DNA from 3 places in the Pseudomonas sp. SL4(2022) genome. Region 3 is predicted to be linked to each of the others. Evidence: riboswitches for the same ligand, from Rfam matches in the RefSeq annotation. Region 3 holds a riboswitch; each other region holds the start of a gene.
The links. Region 3 has a riboswitch for cobalamin ahead of OU997_RS12195 (energy-coupling factor ABC transporter permease). Riboswitches for the same ligand answer to the same signal wherever they lie in the genome.

Region 1 (7,975 bases), 1.6 Mb from region 3:
GTGGGATGTGGGCCATCAGGCCTACCCGCACAAGATCCTTACCGGCCGCCGCGAGCAGATGGGCAGCCTACGGCAGAAGGACGGCATCGCCGCCTTCCCGCGCCGTTCGGAAAGCGAGTACGACACCTTTGGCGTCGGCCACTCCAGCACCAGCATCAGCGCCGCCCTGGGCATGGCCATCGCCGCCCGCCTGCAGAACAGCAAGCGCAAGGCCGTGGCGGTGATCGGTGACGGCGCCATGACCGCCGGCATGGCCTTCGAGGCGCTGAACCACGCCAGCGACGTGGGTGCCAACATGCTGGTGATCCTCAACGACAACGACATGTCGATTTCCAAGAACGTCGGCGGCCTGTCCAACTACCTGGCCAAGATCATCTCCAGCCGCACGTACTCGAACATGCGTGAGGGCAGCAAGAAAATCCTCTCGCACCTGCCGGGTGCCTGGGAAATCGCACGCAAGGTCGAAGAACACGCCAAAGGTATGCTGGTGCCCGGCACCCTGTTCGAAGAGCTGGGCTGGAACTATGTCGGCCCCATCGATGGCCACGACCTGCCCACGCTGCTCGCCACCCTGCGCAATATGCGCGACCTCGACGGCCCGCAGTTCCTCCATGTGGTGACCAAAAAGGGCAAGGGCTTCGCCCCGGCTGAGGCCGACCCGATTGGCTACCACGCGATCACCAAGCTGGAGCCGATCAACGCGCCGGCCGCCCCCAAGCAAGCCAGCGGCCCGAAATACTCCAGCGTGTTCGGCCAATGGCTGTGTGACATGGCGGCTGCAGACCCGCGCCTGCTTGGCATTACGCCAGCGATGAAGGAAGGCTCGGATCTGGTGGCGTTCAGTGAGCGTTATCCCGAGCGCTATTTCGACGTCGCCATCGCCGAACAGCATGCCGTGACCCTCGCCGCCGGCATGGCCTGCGACGGTGCCAAGCCGGTGGTGGCGATTTACTCGACCTTCCTGCAGCGCGCCTATGACCAGCTGATTCACGATGTGGCCGTGCAGCACCTCGACGTGCTGTTCGCCATCGACCGCGCCGGTCTGGTCGGCGAAGACGGCCCGACCCACGCCGGCAGCTTTGATATTTCCTACCTACGCTGCATCCCCGGCATGCTGGTGATGACACCGAGCGATGAAAACGAACTGCGCCGCATGCTCACCACCGGTCACCTGTTCAATGGCCCCGCCGCCGTGCGCTATCCGCGTGGCAGCGGTCCGAATGCCGCCATCGAGCCGGGCCTGGAACCGCTGGAAATCGGCAAGGGCATCGTTCGCCGCCACGGCAAGCAAACCGCCCTGTTGGTCTTTGGCGTACAACTGGCCGAAGCCCTCAAGGTCGGCGAAGTGCTGGATGCAACAGTGGTCGACATGCGCTTCGTTAAACCGCTGGATGAAGCGCTCGTGCGCCAGCTGGCCGCCAGCCACGAACTGCTGGTGACCCTCGAAGAGAACAGCGTAATGGGCGGCGCTGGCAGTGCCGTCAGCGAGTTCCTCGCCCACGCTGGCATCCTCAAACCGGTGCTGCACCTGGGGCTGCCGGACTACTACGTCGAACACGCCAAGCCAGCGCAGATGCTCGCCGAATGCGGGCTGGATGCCGCCGGCATCGAGGCCGCCATCCGCGCGCGCCTCGCCAGCCCTTGCGCATGAATACCGCTCATCCAGGGCTGAGCCAGGCTTGCTTGTAATTCATCCAACCGCGCATTAAGGTGCGCGGCGTTTTACTTCCGCCAAGGTGCGCCCTTCTACAGTGAAGCGGCGTTAAACGGGAAGCCGGTGCGTTCTGACGAACCATCCCGGCGCTGCCCCCGCAACGGTAATCGACCGCAGAGTCGTTCTGCACGTCACCTCAACGCCACTGGGTTATCCCGGGAAGGCGAGGCGGCGCACGTCGAGAGCCCGGAGACCGGCCTTGCTGGATGTGACTGGTGTTGCGGAGGGCATCACCGTCAAGCTCAGGCAGCGTTTGCGCGCCCGTTCTTGCCCCTGCCCTCCTCAAAAGTCGTTCGATCTTTTGAGGATTTCCTGTGAAATTATCTCGCCTTGCTCTGGCTGTCACACTGGCCCCAGGCCTGACCCTGGCCAACGAAGCCAACCCGCCCTATCAGGCCCAACCGCTGGTGATTACCCGCGCCACGCCCCTGCAAACCCAGGCACCGGCCAGCGTCAGGGTGATTGACCGCCAACAGATTGAGCAATCTGCCGCTCACTCGTTACTCGATGTGCTGCGTGCTGAGGCGGGGATACAAGTCCGCGACACCATTGGCGATGGCAGCCGAGCCACCTTCAGCCTGCGTGGCTTTGGCGAAAATGCGGTAAACAACACCCTGATTCTGGTGGATGGTCGCCGCCTTAACCAACCCAGCCAGGCAGGCGCTGACCTCAACAGCGTGCCACTGGGTAATATCGAACGCATCGAGATCATCCGCGGCGCCGGCACCGTACTGTATGGCGACCAGGCGGTGGGCGGCGTCATCAACATCGTTACCCGCACCCCAAGCCGCAACGAGGGCTATCTCGAAGCCAGTCGCGGCAGCCATGATCTGGAGGCCTTGCGCGGGCATATCTACCAGCAACTCGGCGGTGGATTTTCGACTTACCTGAGCGGCGAGTCGCGTACGGCCGACAACTACCGCGACCATAACAACGCCAGCTACAGCAACGCCTTCGCCCGTCTGCGCCATGACCATGACAGTGGCCATGCACTGTATGAGTACCAGACGGTCGACGATGAACTGCTGTACCCCAATGCCATGAGCAGGGCGCAGCGCCATGCAGACCGCAAGCAAAGCGACTCGACGGCCTGGAACGACAGCAAGACGCAGGTTCATCGTTTTGCCCTGGAACAGCAACTGGATGACACCTGGACGAGCAACCTCGACTACAGCCACAGCGATCAGGACAGCGTTGGCAGCTTTGCCGCTCCCAGCCGCTTTACCCAGGACACCCGCACGGAAAGCATCAGCCCCAGGTTGAGTGCACGCTACGGCAACAGCCTTGGCGCTGGAGAATGGCTACTTGGCCACGACCACATAAGCAGTGACGCCCAATCATCCTGGGGCACCGACTTCCAGCAGACCCAGCGCGACTGGTATAGCCAGTTAAGCCAGGGGCTTGGGCGCGGCGTAACGGTTACTGCCGGCTACCGCAGCAGCGAAGCGGACGACCATAACAAGGCGAGCCGCAAACAGCACAAGGATCGCGAAGACAGCACCAGCATCGGCCTGAACTGGCAAGCCAACCAAGAGACGCGCCTGTTTCTCAAGCGTGAGGACGTGCTGCGCTGGGCCAACGTGGACGACAATGCCTTTGTCCTGCCGGGGGTCGAGTTCCTCAAACCGCAAACCGGTGTGTCCTGGGAAAGCGGCGTCGAGTGGCAAGACGGCGTGCAGCGCTATCAAGCAACGCTGTATCGACTGGATTTGCAGGACGAACTGCTCTACGACGCACTGATTGCCAACCCCAACAGCTGGAATGGTCGCGGCGCCAATATCAATCTGGATAAAACCCGCCGTGACGGACTGCTACTGGAGGCAGAGCGCCAATTGAGCGAGCGCCTGAGCATCGGCGGCCAATACAGCTTTACCGATGCGGAATTTCGTGCAGGCTCCTTCCAGGGCAACAGCGTGCCATGGGTGGCCCGCAACACGGCCAGTGCGCACCTCAACTACCGGATCATTCAAGGGCTGCACACGTATCTGGAAGCCGTGTACACCGGGCGCCGCTATTACTCAGGGGACGATGCCAACAATCAGCAGCAGGCCGGCGGCTATACCCTGATCAATGCAGCGCTGAGCTACAACTACAGACAGTTCAGCAGCACATTGCGCCTGAATAACCTCACCGGCAAACGCTACGATGTCTTTGCCAGCAGCGCCAGCAGCTACCCGGCGGCCGAAGAGCAGGTCAAGCTCAGCCTGGGCTACCGCTTCTGAGTGACAGGCCCTGAGCGGGCAGGCTCAGGGCCATGGTTTAGCGGGCGCTCGCCAGGCGCTCGCACAGCGCTTCGATCGCGGCCAGCATCTGAAAGCTCGGCCGCTCCAGACCATCGTCCGGCACACGCCACAGTTGTTGACGCTCCACCGCTGCCAGTCCCGGCCATACTCGCCAGGCATCCAGTTGCGCCTGCACACTGGCCAGAATCACCTCCGGGTTGCGTTCAAGCACGGCCTCCACACTCACCTGCGGAGCAGGCAGACTCAGGTCCGCAAAAACATTGGTGGCACCACACACCGCCAGTGCGTCGCTGATGATCTGCTGGCCGCCGATGGTATACAGCGGGACATCCCAAACCTGATAGAACAGGCGTACCGGCCGCTCACGCCGGTAACGCTGGCTCAAACGCTGCAAGCCCTGGTTGAATTGCTGCTGCAGATGCCGGCCCCGCTCGACACGGTCGACCCGCGCGGCAATGTCAACAAACTGGTCAGCCAGCTCAGCCAGTTTGCGCGGTTCGACCACCAACACGGGCACACCGATGCGCTGCAACTGCTGACGCTGTGTCGCACTGATACTGTCGGGCCATAACAGCACCAGATCAGGTTGCACCTGCAACAGACTTTCCAACTCCAGCTGACCTAAGCGGCCGACAGAGGGCAGATGGCTTATAGCTGCCGGCCGCGCCCCACCATCGAGCACGCCGACCAAGCGATCTGCGGCCCCCAGCTCAAGAACAATTTCGGTCAGCGATGGCGCCAGGGTAACCACCCGTTGGGCGGCTGCCACCGGCCAGGTGAGTGACAGCAATACACAGAGCAGCAGGCCGCGCATCAGCCGAGTTGGCGAGGAATGCGATAGAGGTACAGCAGCACGATGCTGGACAGCGCCAGCAGAATCAGCGGGATTGCCTCAAGCCCGGCAAAGACCGCCAGCGCCGCGATCCAGGCCGGTAAGGCCGCACCCAGCAGGGCCAGACGCCGCACCCGCGTCAGCTCCAGCCAGGCATCGTGCTCAGCCGGACCGTCGAGGCTTTTTTCCGTGGCGATCAGCGCACGCTTATAGGCGCTGAACAACGGCAAGCTGACAAACATCGAGGCCAGACCGGCGATAAACAGCGGCATAGTCAACAAGCCTGTCTGTTGACCGGCCCCAAACAGCAGATTGAAGACAAACAGCGGGGCCAGGGTCACCGCCAGTTGCCGCCACCACTCCAGCGCCAGTCGCCGACGCACTTCGCCGCGCGTCACAGGCTTTCCTCAACCTCACCCTGATGCAAACTGCCAAGCATGTGCCCGAGTTTGCCGGCTTTGGTCGCCAGGTATTTTCTGTTGTGCGGGTTGTGATCAATCTGCAGTGGCACGCGGGTCGCCACGTTGATGCCCATATCGCCCAGCGCCTTGACCTTGCGCGGGTTATTGGTCATCAGCTTGAGCTGGCTGATGCCCAGATGATCAAGCATCGGCAAGCAGATGGCGTAATCACGCTGATCGGCACCAAAGCCCAGACGTTCATTCGCCTCGACGGTATCGGCACCGCCGTCCTGCAGCTCATAGGCACGAATTTTGTTCAGCAAGCCAATACCCCGGCCTTCCTGGCGCAGATAGAGCAGAACGCCCCGCCCTTCACTGGCGATGGCACGCAACGCGGCCTCGAGCTGAAATCCACAATCACAACGCAGACTGAACAGCGCATCACCGGTCAGGCATTCGGAATGCAAACGCCCCAATACAGGCGCACCATCAGCCACATCACCAAAGGTCAGGGCTACATGCTCCTTGCCCGTGGCCTCTTCAAGAAAGCCATGCATGGTAAATACGCCAAAGGGGGTAGGCAGCTGGGAGGCGGCGACAAACACGACGGACACCGGATGCTCCTAAAGATAAATGGCAGAAAGAATGTGGCCGGCATTGTAACAGCAGGCCCTGGCAGCCGCTCAGCCTGAATTTCTGATGATAAGAATCGAACACGCGACCGCGACTGGCTAGTACTTGGACTCCAGCACCAGCACATCCTGCTCAACCTTCCAGCCTACCCGACCGAGAAAGCTCATCCCCAGCAACGCTTCACTTGGTGAGCCACCCTCCAGCACCACGGCCTCAACCCCCAACACCTCCAGCTCGCCAACCTTGACCCGATCCAGGCTCACGCGCCAGCCACGCGCAGTACCGCTGGCAGTACTTACCTGCAGCGGTATGCCCACTGCGCGGTAGTCGATACCGAGACGACGCGCATGCTCATCGTTCAATGCCACGGAGGTGGCTCCGGTGTCGACCATAAACTGGATCGGGTGACTGTTGACCGAGCCGGCAACCCAGTAATGACCACCGACACCTTTGGCGACGCTGAGCTGCTTTTTGGTCGGTTCGGCAAAGCCTTCGCTGTATTCACGACTGAGACTGTAAGCGCGCTCGACCCCATCAACCCGCAACACGGCGCCGCGGCTGTCAGCGCTGACCACCAGCACACCACCGGGCCCAACCTGACCCACCTTGACCAGCTTGCGCTGACCATCGACGTTTAATACGGCAGCCCCCGGAAACAAGCCAACAACGCGCACCTGAGTGACCGCAACAGCCACGTTGACGGTCAACAGCGAGGCACTCAGAGCCAGGATTTTCAACGCATGCATGACGCATCTCGCACAGTTAGTTGAACGGATAGGGTTGTTGCCAACGCTGGAAAATCGGCCGCAAACTGCCGTTATTGATTAACACAGTCATCCGCTTATCAAACAGCTCAGCCAGCGCACGGCCGCGAGCGTTATCAGCGAACCCCAGATAAACCGGCAGCTTGGTCAGATGCGTGACGTAATAGCGGGCCGGCTCACGCGCAGTGCTCAGTACGTCATCGACCTCGGTTACAGCATCAATATAGAAATCAGCATGATGCTGATCCAACATGCCGAGAATCCCGCCGCGCCGTATGACTTCGCGGTACTCGCCAACCTTCGGCAGGTAGCGCTGATATTCATAACCACGCACCCAGATCAACCGGTACTGATCCAGCGTATCGAGGGTCGGCCGGGCCTGCGTACGCAGCCCAAGCGCCGATATTTGATCAGCGTCATAGTGCCAGCGCGGATAGAACACGCCTTGCTGAACCTCGTTGTGGTAGGACCCGGCCCAGGCATCGGCCTCGCCTCGCTGAACCAGTCCAATCGAACGGGTGTAAGGGACGCTCTGGATATTCAGTTGCACACCTGCCGGCTCGAACACCTGACGGAAAATTTCCCAGGCCAGCCCGCGACCATCGGCTTGCGTGTGTTCCGGCCAGGCTTCGGCAGCAATCTGCACGCTCGTCGGCGTAGCGGCGTGTGCCAGCGAACTGACAACGCTCAGCACTAACCATAGCCCCCAGCAGCGTTTCATCGCCTACCTCTCCTTACGCGCCCAGCGCAGACGCCAGTCCATTCGTCCAGCCCCAAACGATCAACTGCAGCGCCATCCAGGCAAATACCCCCGCCAGCACGTCATCGAGCATGATGCCGACACCGCCGTGTACATGCCGATCCACCCAGCGAATCGGCCAGGGTTTGAGGATGTCGAACACGCGAAACAGTAAAAAGCCTAGCAGCAGCCAACCCCAGCCGTGTGGAACCAGCCAGAGAGTAATCCACATACCGACCATTTCGTCCCAGACGATGCCTTCGTGGTCGTGTACTCGCAGGTCATCGGCCACCTTGCCGCACAGCCAGAAGCCAAACAACATGGTGGCGCCCAGCATCAACCAGTACCCCCAGTCCGGCAGCATCTGCAGCAACGGAATAAATGGCAGGGCAACCAGTGACCCCCAGGTACCCGGCGCTTTCGGCAATGTACCGGAACCAAAACCGAACGCCAGGAAATGCCAGGGGTTGCGCCACACCGAAGGCGGTACAAACTCGGCAGGGACTTGCTTGGGATGATCAGTCACAGGTCGTTCCAAAATGTTGATAACCCCGCCGAGGCGGTTCTACGCGCTGACCGAGCGGATCCAGCAGGGTCACACCCTGGCCTGCAACCACACAGCCGATCACCTGCACCGGAAAACCAGCAT
Region 2 (7,975 bases), 820 kb from region 3:
CTGACGCCAGTCGTCAGGCGCATATCCAGCACAACCGCGATGCCCTCGGCGTGCCCAGCTTGCAATTGGTGGCCGGCCGCGCGCCCGAAGCCTTGGCCGGATTGGCCGCGCCGGATGCGATCTTTATTGGTGGCGGGGTGACCATCCCTGGCGTGCTCGAGCAGTGCTGGGCCAGCCTCAAGCCGGGTGGGTGTTTGCTGGCCAATGCCGTGACCCTGCAAAGCGAAGCGGCGCTGGTGGCCTGGCGCGAGCAGGTGGGCGGCGAGCTGACGCGCATCAGCGTGGCCCAGGCGCAGCCGCTGGGCGGCTTCGACACCTGGCGCAGCGCCTTGCCGATCACCCTGCTGGTGGTGCGCAAGCCGTGAGCCCGCGCATCCTCCTGCTTGGCGGCACCACCGAGGCCTTGCGTCTGGCGCGCCGCCTTGACCCTGAAAGCATCTACAGCCTGGCCGGGCTGGGCCGGGTGCCGGATGATTTGCCCTGTCAGGTGCGTGTTGGCGGCTTTGGCGGGGCGGAAGGATTGGCGGCGTTTATCCGCCTGCGGGGCATCGAACTGCTGCTCGACCTGACCCACCCCTATGCCGCGCAGATCAGCGGCAATGCCGCCCGCGCCGCCGAGCTGAGCGGGATTGCCTGCTGGGCGCTGCGCCGCCCCGGCTGGCAGGCCGGCGAGGGTGATGATTGGCGCGAAGTGGACGACTGGGCCGGGCTGGTTGCGGCGCTGCAAAGCTTTCAGCACCCGCTGTTTACCCTCGGTCGCGAGCCGCTGGAACACCTGCATGAGATTCCCCCGCATCAGCACTGGACCGTGCGCTGCCTGACGGCCCAGCAAGGCGTGCCGCGTGCGGAGATTATCGGCGCGCGCGGGCCGTTTGCGCTGGATGAGGAGCGTGCGTTATTTGCTCGTTTAGGCACCGATGTGCTGATCAGCAAGAACAGCGGCAGCCAGTCCACCGAGCCGAAACTGCAGGTGGCGCGGGAGTTGGGTTTGCCGGTATTGCTGCTGCGTCGGCCCGAGTTGCCAGCGGTGGATCGCGAGTTTGTCAGCCTTGAAGCGCTGGCCGAGGCGCTGTCGTAGGATGGGTTAGCGCTGCCAATCGACGGTCAGGCGGACAGCGACTGAGTCCTGCGCAGCGCGTCACCCATCGAATAGCGGCTGAGTCTGCCACGGTGGGTTTCGGCGCATCGGGCAATGCAGCTGGCTCACGACCTGTTCTATGCGCCTAACCACCCTACGGGGCGGCTGGGTTGCCCAACGGAAAACAGCGCCTGTTAGACTGCCGCCCCGCTTTGGAGGCCGCCATGACCACGCCCGTTTCCCCTTACGCCCGCATTCTGTTTGTCGGCCCCGACCTGGCCGAGGGCTCGTTTGCCGAGCTGCTGCGCCGCCGTCTGGTTGAGCTACGCGGGGAAGCGGCGCTGGCCGATATCGTCGATACCAGCGCGGGCTATGCGTCGCTTTGGCAGCGCGTGGCCGAGGCTGAGCGGCCGTTGCTGGTGATCGACCTGGAGCCGCAAAGCAGCAGCCCGCACCTCGATTGGCTGCGCAGCGAACTGTGCCAGCAGGCCAACCCTGAGCAGCTGTTTGTCGCCAGCGCCATTGGCCAGGCTGAAGGCCTGCCGGTGGAGGCTGCCTGCGCGCTGATCGAGCGTCCCGAGCTGCACCTGCCCTGTGTGGGGGTGGCCGCCGTGCCGGGGCATCACGCCTGGTCGCAGATTCCGCCGCACGCGCAGCGCCTGCTGCTGTGCAACGGCCCGCGCTGCACCCGGCGCGGTGCGCTGGACCTGTGGAAAAACCTGCGCCAACGGCTCAAGGCCGCCGGCAAACTGGAGTGCGAGGGCGGGGTGCATATCACCCGTACGCAGTGCCAGTTCCCCTGCGATCTGGGCCCGACCGCCAGTCTCTATCCGGCCGGTGAGTGGTTCCGCGTGCGCGATGAAGCCGAGCTGATCCGCCTGGTCGATGAGCGCCTGGTGGCCGGCCGCGCCGTGCCCGAGCTGCGCATTGATAAGGGCTGAGAAGACTGCTGTAGAGCCATTCGGCAACAGCTAAAAACTTGACGCGGATCGGCCTGAATGGTCATATCCGCGCCGTTTCAGGTGTCTCACGCCGCCGCGCGTGAGGTTAAACGGGAAGTCGGTGCGCCCTTTGGGCCAGTCCGACGCTGCCCCCGCAACGGTAAGCGAGCGACGTCATCACGATGCCACTGTGCAGTTTCTGCATGGGAAGGCGATGGCTTCATGACCCTCGTAAGCCCGGAGACCGGCCTGATTCTTAGGGATGTTGTGCGCTGCCCGTGATGCAGCGGCAACTCCCAACTGTTTGGCAACCCGCGGTGGGCGGGCGTTGACGCCGATCGTGGGTGCCTGTGCGCCCGTGTTTTGCTGTTGCGCGTTTCCATCGGGATTGCCGTGCCTATCCCTTTTGCGATGGAAGCATCATGGCGCGCTATCCCCTGTCTCAACTCTCTGTTTCCCTTGCCCTGTGCCTGGCCGGTACGGCTGTGGCGGGCGAGCCCCCGGTCAATTTGCCGGCCACGACCGTTCAGGCCAAGGCTGCTGCGGAGGGCGAAAGCGATCTGCATACGCCCACCAGCAGCGGTTCGCGCCTGGGCCTGAGCGCCCTGCAAACCCCGGCCAGCACCAGCAGCCTGAGCGGCGCGCAGGTGCGCGGGCGTAACAACCTCAGCGTGCAGGACGCGGTCACCCGCACCCCTGGCATCAGCAGCATCGGCAGCCCTGGCAATGGCGGCACCGCGCTGTCGGCGCGTGGCTTTACCGGGCACAGTGCGACCATGCAGCTGTATGACGGCACCCGTCAGTATGTCGGGGCCGGCACCGTGACCTTCCCGGTCGACACCTGGTCGGTGGCGCGCGTTGACGTGCTACGCGGCCCGGCCTCGGTGCTCTACGGTGAAGGCGCGACCGGCGCGGTGATCAACGTGGTGCCGAAAAAGCCGTTCAGCGGCGCCATCAGCAACCAGCTGCGCCTCGGCTACGGCAGCGACGACCGCCGCCAGGCTGCGCTGGACAGCGGCGGCTCGCTGAGCGATGCACTGAGCTACCGCCTCAACCTCAATCAGCTGGCCAGCAACGGTTGGGTCGATGACGGTGAGTCGCAGAGCCAGGCGCTGAGCGCCGCCTTGCGTTGGGATGCCAGCGATGCGCTGAGCTTTACCCTGTCTCATGATCACGGCGATCAGGACCCGCAGCGCTACCTGGGCACGCCGCTGGTCGCCGGCCAGTACCGCGAGCGCCTGCGCGAGCGTAATTACAACGTTGATAACGCCGAGGTTCGCTACAACGACCAGATCACCCGACTGGTCAGTGACTGGCGCATCAACGATGCCCTGAGCGCCAGCAACCAGCTCTACTACATCAAGACCCAGCGTTACTGGCGTAATGCCGAGTCCTATCGCTGGCAGCCGGGTGATCAGGTCAAGCGCAGCGATTTCTACGAGATCAAGCACACCCAGGAGCAGGTCGGCGACCGCCAGACCTTCACCCTGGAGCACGCCCTGTTCGGCCTGGAGAGCCGCAGCGTGGTGGGCGTGGATTACAACCGCATCCACTTCGCCCGCCAGCACGACTTTGCCAGCAGCTTCACGGACAGCGTGCCGCTCGCCGGCAGCGGTGGCGGTCAGTACCAGAGCACCGATCCGCTGGGGTATGGGCCGCGCGAACGCAACCTGGCGCGGCAGTTCTCGCTGTTCGCCGAGAACCGCACTCAGCTGACCGAACGCCTGTCGCTGGTCAGCGGTGTGCGCCGCGATCAGCTGCATATCCAGCGCGACAACCTGCTGAACGACAGCAGCGCCGACCGCAGCCTGACGGGCGACAACTGGCGTGCCGGGTTGGTCTTCGAGGTCACGCCCGAGCTGTCGCTGTACGGCCAGTACGCCACCAGCACCGAAGGCGTGAGCAACCTGCTGACGCTCAATCCGACGCAGCAGCAGTTCGACCTGAGCGAGGCCAAGCAGACCGAAATCGGCCTTAAGCAGGCGTTCTGGAATGGCCAGGGCGAATGGACGTTGGCCGCTTACCACATCGTCAAGGAGAAGCTGCTCAGCCGCGCCACCCCGACCGCGCCGACCGAACAAATCGGCCAGCAGTCTTCCGACGGCCTGGAAGCCACCCTGGAGCTGGCGCTGGGCCAGGGTTGGCAGGTCTCGGCCAACGCCGCGTGGGTGCGTGCCGAGTACGACGACTTCACGGAGGCCGGGGGTGACCGCAGCGGTAATCGGCCGACCAACGTGCCACGGCGCACCGCCAACCTGTGGCTGAGCAAGGCGCTGAGTGAGCAGGTGGATGCCGGGGTCGGCGCACGTTATGTCGATGCGCGCTACGCCGACACGGCGAACAGCGTGACGCTGCCGAGCTACACCGTGGTCGATGCCACTGTCGGCTGGCAGGTGCAGGCGGATGTGCGTCTGGGCCTGGAGTTGAACAACCTGTTCGACCGCCAGTACGCCACCAGCGGCAGCAGCGATGGCCAGCAGTGGTACCTGGGCGCACCGCGTTCGTTGTTCGTCACTGCCGATTACCGTTTCTGATGGCGCGCTTGCAGATCAGCGAGCTGGCCTGGTCGCCCAACGGTGAGCAGGCCTTGCTCGACGGCATCGAGCTGGCGGTGGGCGACGGTCAGCTGGTCGGCCTGCTCGGCCCCAATGGCAGCGGCAAGACCAGCCTGCTGCGCTGCGCCTACCGCTTTCAGCGGCCCGATCAAGGCTCGGTGGAGCTGGACGGCGAAGCGCTGTGGAGCCGCTCGCCGCGCTGGTGCGCGCAGCGGGTGGCGGTGGTGTTGCAGGAGTTTCCCCAGGACTTCGGCCTCACCGTGGCCGAAGTCGCCGCCATGGGCCGCACGCCGCACAAGGGCCTGTTCGATGGTGATGATCAGGCCGATCACGCTCTGGTCGAGCAGGCCCTGGCGCGGGTCGGTTTGACTGAGCACAAGTGCCAGGCCTTCGCTCATCTCTCCGGCGGCGAGAAGCAGCGCGTGCTACTGGCCCGCGCCCTGGTGCAGCAGCCGACGCTGCTGATCCTCGACGAGCCGACCAACCACCTTGATCCGCGTTATCAGCTGGAACTGTTGCGGCTGATCAAAACCCTCGGCCTGGCAACCCTGGCCAGCTTCCACGACCTCAATTTGGCGGCGGCCTTCTGCGACCGCCTGTATGTGCTCGACCACGGCCGCGTGGTGGCCAGCGGCACTCCAACCGAAGTGCTGACGCAAGCGCTGCTGGCCGAGGTGTATGGCGTGCAGGCGCTGGTCGACCGTCATCCCCTCGCGGGGCACCCGCGTATTACCTGGATCAATCCATGAAGCGTTTTCTGCCTTACGCCTTGTGCCTGCCGTTGCTGGGCGCGACCCTGCCCGCCCAGGCGGTTACCGTCACCAGCTGCGACCGTCAGCTGACCATCGAGCAGCCGCCGCAGCGCGCCGTCAGTCAGGACATCAACCTGACCGGCATGCTGCTGGCCCTCGGGCTGAAATCGCGGATGGTCGGCTACAGCGGCATCAGCGCCTGGAAAACCCCCAACCCCACGCTGATGGCGCAGCTGGCCGATTTGCCCGAGCTCGCGGCGCGGCACCCGTCACTGGAAAACCTGCTCAACGCCGAGGCGGATTTCTTCTTCGCCGGCTGGAACTACGGCATGCGCGTCGGCGGTGAAGTCACCCCGGCCAGCCTGGCGCGGTTCGGCATTCCGGTGTACGAGCTGAGCGAGTCCTGCGCTCATGTCATGCCACGCCGGGTAGCCAGCCTGGAGGATGTCTACACCGACCTGCACAACCTCGGCCGCATCTTTGCCGTAGAGCCGCGCGCCGAGGCGCTGGTGCTGGGCATGCAGCAACGGGTGGCGGCGGTGCGTGCCCGCCTGGCCGACAGCGGTCCGGCGCCACGGGTATTTCTCTACGACAGCGGCGAGGAAAGCCCGTTTACCGCCGGCCGTTTGGCCATGCCCCAGGCTTTGATCGAGGCGGCGGGGGGGCGCAATGTGATGGACGGGCTGGCCGCGAGCTGGGTGCGCGTCGGCTGGGAAGCGGTAATCAGCAGCGACCCCGAGGTGATTCTGATCGTCGATTACGGCGAGCGCAGCGCGGCGCAGAAGCGTGATTTCCTCCTACAGCATCCGGCCTTGCAGGGGCTGACGGCGATCCGTGAACAGCGCTTTGTGGTGCTGCCGTACCTGGCGGTGACACCGAGCCTGGAAAACGCCGCCGCCATCGAAACCCTGGCCGCGGCGCTGCACCCGCAGGCCTTTGCCCGATGATTCGCAGCCCGCACGCTTACCGTTTGTTGCTGCTGGTGCTGGCCTTGGCGCTGGGCCTGTCCTGCGCGGCGTCATTGGGCTTTGGCGCCGCGCCAGTGCCCTTGCCGCGTGTGCTGGAGATTTTGGGTCAGCGCCTGTTCGACCTGCAGCCGGCGCAGGCGGTGAGCAGCGCTCAGGACAGCATCGTCTGGCTGATCCGTGCGCCACGGGTGGTGCTCGGTGCGCTGGTGGGGGCCGGGCTGGCGCTGGTCGGCACGGCGCTGCAGGCGGTGACGCGCAACCCGCTGGCCGATCCACATCTGCTTGGGGTCAGTTCCGGTGCGGCGTTCGGTGCGGTGATTGTGGTGCTGTACCTGGGGGAATTTATCGGCCTGCTCAGCCTGCCGCTGGCGGCCTTTGTCGGCGCGCTGGTGAGCATGCTGCTGGTGCTGGCGATTGCCAGTCGCGGTGGCCGGTTGGAGAGCGACCGCCTGCTGCTGGCCGGGGTGGCGGTGTCGTTTGTGATGATGGCGGCAAGCAACCTGCTGCTGTTTCTCGGTGATCACCATGCCGCCAGTTCGGTGATCTTCTGGATGCTCGGCGGCCTTGGTCTGGCGCGCTGGGAACTGCTCTGGCTGCCGGCGTTGTGCTTGATGCTGGCCTTGCTGCTGTTGCTCGGTCTGGCGCGGGCGCTGAATGCGCTGATGGCCGGTGAACACAGCGCGGTCAGCCTGGGGCTGGAACCGCGCCGGGTGCGTTTGCTGGTGTTTGTCTGCGCTTCGCTGCTGACCGGGGTGCTGGTGTCGCTGAGCGGTGCCATCGGTTTCGTCGGGCTGATCCTGCCGCATGTCGCGCGCTTTCTGGTGGGCGCTGAGCATCGTCGCCTGCTGCCGGTCAGTGCGCTGCTTGGCGCGCTGTTTCTGGTCTGGGTGGATGTCGCCGCGCGCACCCTGCTGGCCCCGCAGGACCTGCCCATTGGCATCGCCACGGCGGCGATTGGCGGGGTGTTTTTCGTGCTTTTACTGCGTCGGCGCTGAGCCTGGGTGGACAGGCTGCGCCTTGTCCACCTTAGCCATGTCATCGCCCAAGCGTCTCAGGCGGCCGCTGTGTTCTGCACCTTGATCCCGTAGAACAGGCAATACAGCACCGGCAGCACCACCAGGGTCAGCAGGGTGGCGAAGCCCAGGCCGAACATGATCACCACGGCCATGCTCTGGAAGAAGGCATCGGCGAGCAGCGGGCTCATGCCCAGAATGGTGGTCAGGGCGGCCATGGACACCGGGCGCACGCGGCTGATGGAGGCTTCTTCAACCGCTTGCAGGGCATCCTTGCCGCTGGCCAGTTGCAGCTGGATTTCATCGACCAGGACAATGCCGTTCTTCACCAGCATGCCGCTTAGGCTGAGCAGGCCCAACAAGGCCATAAAGCCAAAGGGAATGCCGGTGATTAAAAAGCCCAGGGTCACGCCGATCATCGCCAAGGGCACCGTCAGCCAGATCACCGTGGCGCGCTTGAACGAGTCAAACAGCAAAATGGTGATCATAAACATCGCCAGAAAGCCCAGCGGCAGGCTGCCAAACACCGCACCTTGAGCGTCGCGGGAGCTTTCGTATTCGCCACCCCATTCCAGGCTGTAGCCTTCCGGCAGGGGAATGGCTTCGATCTCCGGACGGATGCGGCCGAACAGTTGAGCGGCAGTTTCGCCACTGAGCAGCGCTGGGTC
Region 3 (7,975 bases):
CAGGAGTTTGCTGCGACTGCGTTATGCTGCATACAAGTGCCTTCAGTTAAGTCATTGTTATCACTTAAAACCGCGAATGCGGAGATGACTTCCATGCTAGGCCTGTAAAAATGCGGCAACAAACGATAGATTTTGCACACTTCTGATTAGCAGGACTTATCAATCATGCTCAAGCACTGGCCACCATTGAATGCCCTGCGCGGCTTCGAAGCCGCCGCACGTCTGGGCAGCTTCCACAAGGCTGCCGAGGAGCTGCACCTGACCCAGTCCGCTATCAGCCAGCAGATCCGCAGCTTGGAAAGCTTTCTCGAACAGCCGCTGTTCTTCCGCAGTGGCCGCAGCGTCAGCCTGACGGATGCCGGGCACGACTTGCTCAGCACCACGCAATCGCTGCTGCAGCAACTGGCCGTGGGCATCCGTCGCCTGGAGCAATACCGCAAGCCCAATCAACTGGTGGTCAACACCACACCTGCATTCGCTCGCCATTGGCTGGTGCCGCGCCTGGGCGAATTCCATCGCCTGCACCCGGAAATCGACCTGTGGCTGTTCACCAGCGATGACGTACCGGACATGGCCGCACAAACCATCGACATCGCGGTGCGCGACGACCTCAGCGCTCAAGCCGAATGCAGCTTTCGCGTACTGCTGGAAGATCGGCTCTACCCGGCCTGCCACCCGGCTTTATGGGCAACGGCGCACAGCGAACGCACCACCTTGCATGGCGAACGGGAAATGGACTGGAGCCATTGGGCGGTTCAAGGTGGCATGGACGTGGGCCAGCAGAGTCACGGGCTGAACTTCTCCGACCCCGGCCTGCTGCTGGATGCCGCCAGCCAGGGCCTGGGCATCGCCCTGGTCAGCCAGTTGCTGGCTGACCAGGTACGGCGTAACGGCCTGCTGCAACCGTTGGTGGAACAGACGGTGCGCGGCCCCAACTGGGCCTGGCTGGTGCACCGCGACAGCGAAAGCGACCCACTGACTCGCAGTTTCTGCATCTGGCTGCAGCAGGCTCTGAGCCACAGCGCAGATTAGCGGAACGGCGGCTCATCAAAGCTGCGCAGCTTGCGTGAGTGCAGCGAGTTGAGCTGGCTGCGCATCAGTTCCAGCGCGGTGATGCCGATGTGCAGGTGCTGGGTCACCGCGCGCTCGTAGAAGGCACCGGCCGCACCGGGCAGCTTGATCTCGCTGTGCAGCGGTTTGTCCGACACGCACAGCAGCGTGCCGTAGGGCACCCGCAGGCGATAACCTTGCGCGGCGATGGTGCCGCTTTCCATGTCCACCGCCACGGCACGGGAGAGGTTGATCAACGGCCGCTCCTGGGCCCAGCGCAGCTCCCAGTTGCGGTCGTCATAGGTCAGCACGGTGCCGGTACGCAGGCGCTTCTTCAGCTCATCGCCCTCTTCACCGGTCACCAGCTTGGCCGCTTCCTGCAACGCCTGCTGCACCTCGGCCAGCGCGGGTAGCGGGATATGCGGCGGCAATACGCGATCAAGGATGCCGTCGCGGCGCATGTAGGCGTGAGCCAGCACGTAGTCACCGATGGTCTGCGACTGACGCAGGCCACCACAGTGGCCAATCATCAGCCAGCAATGCGGGCGCAGCACGGCCAAATGGTCGGTGATGTTCTTCGCGTTGGACGGGCCGACGCCAATGTTGACCAGGGTGATACCGTGGCCATCGTCTGTTTGCAGGTGATAGGCCGGCATCTGATAACGGTGCCAGATGACGTTCTCGATGATGGCCTGCATCTCGCCTTCGGCCATGCCGCGCTCGATCACCACATTGCCCGGCAGCACCATGCGCGTGAAGCGCGATTCGCCCACCAGCATATCCAGACCATGGCGAATGAACTGGTCAACGTAACGGTGGTAGTTGGTCAGCAAAATCCACGGCTGCACATGCCGCCAGTCGCTGCCGGTGTAATGCACCAGACGGCGCAGGGAGAAATCCACCCGCGCCGCATCGAACAGCGCCAGCGGCAGCGGGTCGGTGTTTTCCCAGTCATACAGGCCGTCGGCGGTGCCATCGGTGGCGGCGGACAGGTCGGTGCTGGGGAATACGCGCGCCAGCTCGGCGGCGGTGACCCCGGAGCCGGCCAGCTCATCGCCCTGCTCGACCACGTACGGATACGGAATGTTCTGCTGGCTGATGCCGACTTCCACGCGCACGGTGAAGTCGCTCATCAAGGGGCGCAGCTGCTCCAGCAGGTATTTGCGGAACGCCGCGGGATGGGTCACGGTGACGCTGTAGGTGCCCGGCACTTGCACCTTGGCATAGGCGCGCACGGTCGTCGGCACTTCGCCCTGACACAGGTAGGTCAGACGTAATTCGGGGTAGCGGAACTGACACTGCTGCGCAGAGTCGGGTTTGCTGCGCTCTTTCAGGTAACGCTTGAGCGCCTGACTGAGCGCGCGGGTGGCCTGCTGGTGCAGCGCGGCGAGGCGGTCCACCGCCTCTTCGGCGGTGGTGGCGACAACGAAGTCATCGGAACAAAGGCTCACAAGGCATCTTCCTGGCTGATCGGACAGGCTCTATCTTGCCCTGATCCGCCGCGCTTGGGATAGCGCAAGATCACCCGTGGACACCCACCCGGCGGCAGCCGCCGGGTCTGGCGTCAGCCTCAGGCAGCCTGATGCAGACGCACGTTGAACAGCGGCCCACGGCTATAAGCGGACAGCGCCTTGGCGGCAGCCAGCACACCCAGATCGACCAGTGGCTCGATCAGAATGACGCTCATATAGGCCAGGCCGAAACTGCCCACGGCGGCCAGGTTCTCGCCGGAGAAACCATTCCCGTAGAACGCCCAGAAGCCGACCCAGGCGACAATGCCACCCTGATAGGCCGTCGACAGCGCCAGTGCCTGCTTGTAGGAAAGGTCCACATAGGCGGTACCCGGCGCGATGATGCGCTTGGCCAGCAGGCTGATCGCCCACAGCGGCACCAGCAGCGTCGTAACGTTCATGCCGTACTGCGGCAAGTCAAATTGAGCGAACAGCAGCCCTTGCAGCAACAGGCCGAACGCCAGCCCCATCGCCGCGGCACCTGCGCCGAACAGCAGCAGCAGGGTCGAACCGAGGATCAGATGCACCTCGGAAACCCCGACCGCGTGGTGCGGAAATACTTCGAAGAAACAGAACACCAGGGCAGTGGTCAGCACGCTGCGTAATGCCAGGGCGGCAGCGCCGCCATTGTTGCGCACGCTGTCGAGCGCAAGCTTGGCACAGAGGCCAAAGGCACCTGCAGCGGTGGCATAACTAAGAAAGATTTTGGCGCCAGTAACGACTTCTGGTTCGATGTGCATTGAGATTCCTGTACCGCGCCCACCGCGCGATGATCCGGATTGAGGGAATGGGCATAAACGCCCGGCTTCGATGGCAGGTCTCCTGGCTCACGGCTTGATACTCCACCCGCCTTCCCAACCTTGCGGTCAGTGGCATCCGGGCGTCGCTCGCCGTTTACAGTTGCGGGGGCAGCCAGGGCATTGGCGACGTGCGCTTCACCCTGTTCCCTTTTCATCCAGTCGCATCACACGAGCTGGAACCATCGGCGGCCACCTTACCCGGCGGCCGTGAGAAATGACAGAGCCCGGCGCAGAGGCCGGGCTCAAGGTGAAACGTTCAAGAAGTCAGTCCGCGCATACCGGCAAAGCAAACGCCTCAGAGCCGGCTTACGATCTAGTGGGCCAGAGTCCTGCAAGGCGTTACGTTAGCAACAGCCAACAGCGGCTCAAAACAGACAAGAAACGCAGCGCAGCAAAGTAACAGCCAACGGCTGGCCCTTAGGGTGAGCGCAGCGAATCAAGCGGACGGAGCTCGCACACGGGTGTACTTTTGTACACGAGCATTACGCGTTTCACTCGCCCTTCGGCGCGCGTTAGCCGCACGCGGCCGCCGAGTCTGTTTTTAACGCTGAGGACCTGCACGCAGCAGATCGCAAGTCGGTGCTCAGATCAGGTGCGGTGTACTGCGCGCCACCAGCGCCTCGACATTCACCCCACGCGGCAGAGTGCCGTAGACCCGCCCACCCTGACCGCCCAGGCGGCTGGCGATAAAGGCATCGCTCACCACGGCATTGCCGGCTTCCAGCAGCAGTTTGGCTTGCAGGGCCAGGGCCACGTCTTCGGTCAGTTGCCGGGCGCGGTATTGGATGTCGGCAGTGTCGCGGAAGTCCACCTGGAGTTTTTCGATATGGGCGTTGAGGCGGGCATCACCATGGCCATTGCCCAACTCGGCAAACAGCGCGTCGAGTACGCCCGGTTCCTTAGACAGCGCGCGCAGCACGTCCAGGCACTGCACGTTACCCGAACCTTCCCAGGTGGAGTTGACCGGTGCTTCGCGGTACAGGCGCGGCAGGATGGTGTCCTCGACATACCCGGCGCCGCCCATGCATTCGGCAGCCTCGTTGATCATGGCGGGCGCACGCTTGCAGATCCAGTACTTGCCCACGGCGGTGACCAGGCGGGCGAACTTGTCTTCCTGCTCGTCATGCGGGTTATCCAGCGCCTTGCCCATGCGCAGGGTCAGCGCCAGCGCGGCTTCGCTTTCCAGGGCCAGGTCGGCGAGGACGTTTTGCATCAGCGGCTGCTCGCTCAGCACGCGGCCACCGACTTGGCGGTGCGCACAATGGTGCGCGGCCTGGGTCAGGGCCTGACGCATCAGGGCGCTGGAGCCGATCATGCAGTCGAAACGGGTCAGCGCGACCATTTCGATAATGGTCGGCACACCCCGGCCTTCTTCGCCGACCATCCAGGCCAGGGCACCGCGGAATTCCACCTCACTGGAGGCGTTGGACCAGTTACCCAGCTTATTTTTCAAGCGCTGGATATAGAACTCGTTGCGCGAGCCATCCGGGCGATGGCGCGGCAGCAGAAAGCAGGTCAGACCCTTGGCGGTATACGCCAAAGTCAGGAAGGCATCGCACATCGGCGCCGAGCAGAACCACTTGTGGCCGACCAGTTCATAAGCTTGACCGGGACCACCCAAACCCACCGGGTAGGCACGGGTGGTGTTGGCGCGCACATCGGTGCCGCCCTGCTTCTCGGTCATGGCCATGCCGATGGTCGCACCGGTTTTCTGCTCGATCGGCAGGTTGCGCGGGTCGTATTGCGTGGCGAGGATTTTCGGCAACCACTTCTCGGCCACATCGGCCTGCAGCTTGAGCGCCGGCACGCTGGCGAAGGTCATGGTCAGCGGACAGCCGCTGCCAGCTTCGGCCTGGCTGTGCAGATAGCTCATGGCAGCGCGCGCCACCTGGGCACCAGCGCGCGGATCGGTCCAGGGCATGGACGGCAGGCCGTGTTCAATGGCGGCGCTCATCAGCTGGTGATAGGCCGGGTGAAACTCCACCAGGTCCGCACGGTGACCATAGCGGTCGTGACTCTTGAACACCGGCTTGTTCTCGTTGGCGAGAAAACCAGCGGCCATCAGCTCACCACCGGCCAGCGCGCCATACACATCCAGGCGCTGCTCGGCCCAACCGCCGCCGAAGCGCTTGCTCCACTCCTGCAGCGGCAGGTCAACGCGGTACAGGTTGGCACCATCCAACGGTGGCACCTGGTTGAACACTTCATGGGTTTCGGCGTGTTGACTGGCGTTCATGGCTGAGGCTCCTCTTCGGGCAATGGGGCGCCCACGGCGCGTAGACAAAAGGTGATCAGGGCCTGGCTGACTTCGGCCAGACTGGGGGCGGGATAACCGGCTTCGCGGGCCGCACGGGCGGGCGGCGATAACGGACCGACCAGGGCTTCGGCAATGGCGCCGACCAGGCAGGCAGCGGCCAGGTTGATTGGCTGCACACGGAACACGCCTTGACCGACGCCCTCCTGCAGCAATTCGACGAACAGATCGGCATAGGCTTCGCGGTAGAACAAGCGTTGTTCATCCACCTGCGGATCCACCGGCTCGGCAATCAAAGCGAAGGCCAACTGGCGACTGCCCCAAGCCCGCGCAGCAAACCGCTCCAGCCCATCGGCCAGGCGCTGCACCGGGCTGCCCGGCCCGCGCACGGTGGCCGCCAGGGCATCGACCTCACGTTGACTGGCCACGGCAAAAACTTCCGCCGCCAGCTCGCCCTTGTTCTGCACATGGCGGTACAGGCTACCGGTGGCAATGCCGACATCGTCAGCCAACGCCTGCATGGTCAGTGCGGCAAAGCCGCCGTCGGCGACCCGCGCCAGGGCGGCGTTGATGATGCGCTCGCGCAGCGCCTGATCGCGGTCGACACGCAGTGCAGTGGTACGGTAAGCCATGATCTGAATCCTGATTCACTATTGCGCAAGTGAATCAGGATTCAGAGTTTGGCTAAAGGGCGATTCCGGGCACAACAGCGGGCATATTGGCCAGCTGCTGGCGCATTCAACTCAATAATAAATTTACGACCTCGCGAGCTAGAGCCCTACAAGGCGCTACGTTAGTAACAGCCAATGGCTGGCCCATAGGGTAAGCGCAGCGAATCAAGCGGACTGGGCTCGCATCCGAGCCTGCTTTTAACGCAGTAGGGCCGACGCGCAGCAGAGCGCAAGATCAGGCCTCGCGGCAGAGCACCCAGTCATGCAGCAGGCTGCGCAACTGCTCGAACTTCACCGGCTTGGCCAGGTAATCGCTCATGCCAGCAGCCAGGCAGCGTTCGCGGTCGCCGCTGTGGCTGTGGGCGGTAATCGCCAACACCGGCAGCAACTGGCAGCCGGGCAGGTTGCGCAGCGCCCGACAGGTGGCAAAACCGTCCATCACCGGCATCTGGCAATCCAGCAGCACCGCGTCAATGGTTTCGTTACGCAGCACCTCAAGGGCCTCAGCACCATTATCGGCAGTGCGCACCTGATAACCGAGCTTGAGCAGCATGCCGCGAGTTACCAGTTGGTTGATCGCGTTGTCTTCGACGATCAGTACCGTACATTGCTCCGGCTGCCGCAGCGCCAGGCCCTTACTCCGTGGTGGCCGCGGTGCCGGAGCAGCCACCTGGACCGGCAAAGCCAGCGGCAGATCCAGGCGGAAGCAGCTGCCCTGCCCCGGATGCGACTCATGAGTGAGATCGCCACCAAGCAGATCAACCAGCTGCCGGCAGATCGCCAGGCCGATACCCAGACCGCCATATTCGCGGGTCATCGAGCCATCGAGCTGCTGGAAACGTTGATAGAGCTTACCCTCGGCCGGCACGCTGAAGCCGACACCGGTGTCGATCACCTCGATACGCAATGGCAGGCTCTCGTTGGCCACCCCGCGCCGCGAGACGCGCACCCGCACCTCACCGTGCGGCGTGAACTTGATGGCGTTATCCAGCAGACAATTAAGTGCCTGCAGCACTTTGCTGGCGTCGCCTTCAAGGGTGTCGGGCAAGCTGTCATCCAGCTCCAGGACAAAGCGCAGGCCCTTCTCTTCAGCGCGCGGCGCGTACTGCGCACGCAGGCTGTCAAACAGGCCGCGCAGGCTGAACGGCTCACGGCGTGGGTACAAACGCCCGGCCTGCAATTCGGTGAGGGCGAGGATGTCATTGACCATACGCATCATGTCGCGGGCCGAGCTCGCAGCGGTGCGTTGGTAATGCGCCAGCTCACCGTCGATCTCCAGCATCTGCATCAACTCCAGCGAACCAATCACCCCGTTCATCGGCGTGCGCAACTCGTGGGTGACGGTGGCGAGGAACTCATCCTTGAGGCGGTTGCTGTTGGCCAGTTCCTGGTTGAAGGCTTCAAGCTTGAGCCCGGCCTCCTGGAGGATGCGCGTGCGCTCCTCCTTCATCGCATTGATGCGGTCGGCCAGGGCCAGTGAGAGCAGACCGACCTCAAGCGCCGAGCCAATCTGGCTGGCGTACATGGTGAGAAACATGTTCGGCAGGTAGCCCAGTACCATCAGGGTGTTGATCACCCCTCCGGCCAGAAAGGCGGTCCAGGCAATGATGAAGTAACGCGCCACGCGCATGCCGCGCATCCAGGCAAGGATGCCGGCACTGAAGATCACCACGGTAAAGCCCAGCGCCA

Region 1: another riboswitch for cobalamin. It lies ahead of OU997_RS04515 (TonB-dependent receptor); the one in region 3 lies ahead of OU997_RS12195 (energy-coupling factor ABC transporter permease).
Region 2: another riboswitch for cobalamin. It lies ahead of OU997_RS08490 (TonB-dependent receptor); the one in region 3 lies ahead of OU997_RS12195 (energy-coupling factor ABC transporter permease).

Annotation. Positions count from the first base shown of each region.
Region 1 is NZ_CP113060.1:973,647-981,621, forward strand. It holds gene dxs (1-deoxy-D-xylulose-5-phosphate synthase) at 1-1,651, shown strand, start outside; cobalamin riboswitch at 1,718-1,931, shown strand; gene OU997_RS04515 (TonB-dependent receptor) at 2,029-3,936, shown strand; gene OU997_RS04520 (cobalamin-binding protein) at 3,974-4,771, opposite strand; gene OU997_RS04525 (MFS transporter) at 4,771-5,187, opposite strand; gene ribA (GTP cyclohydrolase II) at 5,184-5,804, opposite strand; gene OU997_RS04535 (retropepsin-like aspartic protease family protein) at 5,922-6,569, opposite strand; gene OU997_RS04540 (substrate-binding periplasmic protein) at 6,586-7,308, opposite strand; gene OU997_RS04545 (phosphatidylglycerophosphatase A) at 7,322-7,852, opposite strand; gene thiL (thiamine-phosphate kinase) at 7,845-7,975, opposite strand, start outside.
Region 2 is NZ_CP113060.1:1,760,393-1,768,367, forward strand. It holds gene cbiE (precorrin-6y C5,15-methyltransferase (decarboxylating) subunit CbiE) at 1-365, shown strand, start outside; gene OU997_RS08480 (cobalt-precorrin-6A reductase) at 362-1,078, shown strand; gene OU997_RS08485 ((2Fe-2S) ferredoxin domain-containing protein) at 1,303-2,019, shown strand; cobalamin riboswitch at 2,082-2,287, shown strand; gene OU997_RS08490 (TonB-dependent receptor) at 2,442-4,553, shown strand; gene OU997_RS08495 (ABC transporter ATP-binding protein) at 4,553-5,323, shown strand; gene OU997_RS08500 (ABC transporter substrate-binding protein) at 5,320-6,273, shown strand; gene OU997_RS08505 (FecCD family ABC transporter permease) at 6,270-7,289, shown strand; gene OU997_RS08510 (efflux RND transporter permease subunit) at 7,346-7,975, opposite strand, start outside.
Region 3 is NZ_CP113060.1:2,583,629-2,591,603, reverse strand. It holds gene OU997_RS12210 (agmatine deiminase family protein) at 1-32, opposite strand, end outside; gene OU997_RS12205 (LysR substrate-binding domain-containing protein) at 166-1,032, shown strand; gene amn (AMP nucleosidase) at 1,029-2,501, opposite strand; gene OU997_RS12195 (energy-coupling factor ABC transporter permease) at 2,621-3,301, opposite strand; cobalamin riboswitch at 3,356-3,560, opposite strand; gene OU997_RS12190 (acyl-CoA dehydrogenase family protein) at 3,945-5,597, opposite strand; gene OU997_RS12185 (TetR/AcrR family transcriptional regulator) at 5,594-6,247, opposite strand; gene OU997_RS12180 (hybrid sensor histidine kinase/response regulator) at 6,522-7,975, opposite strand, start outside.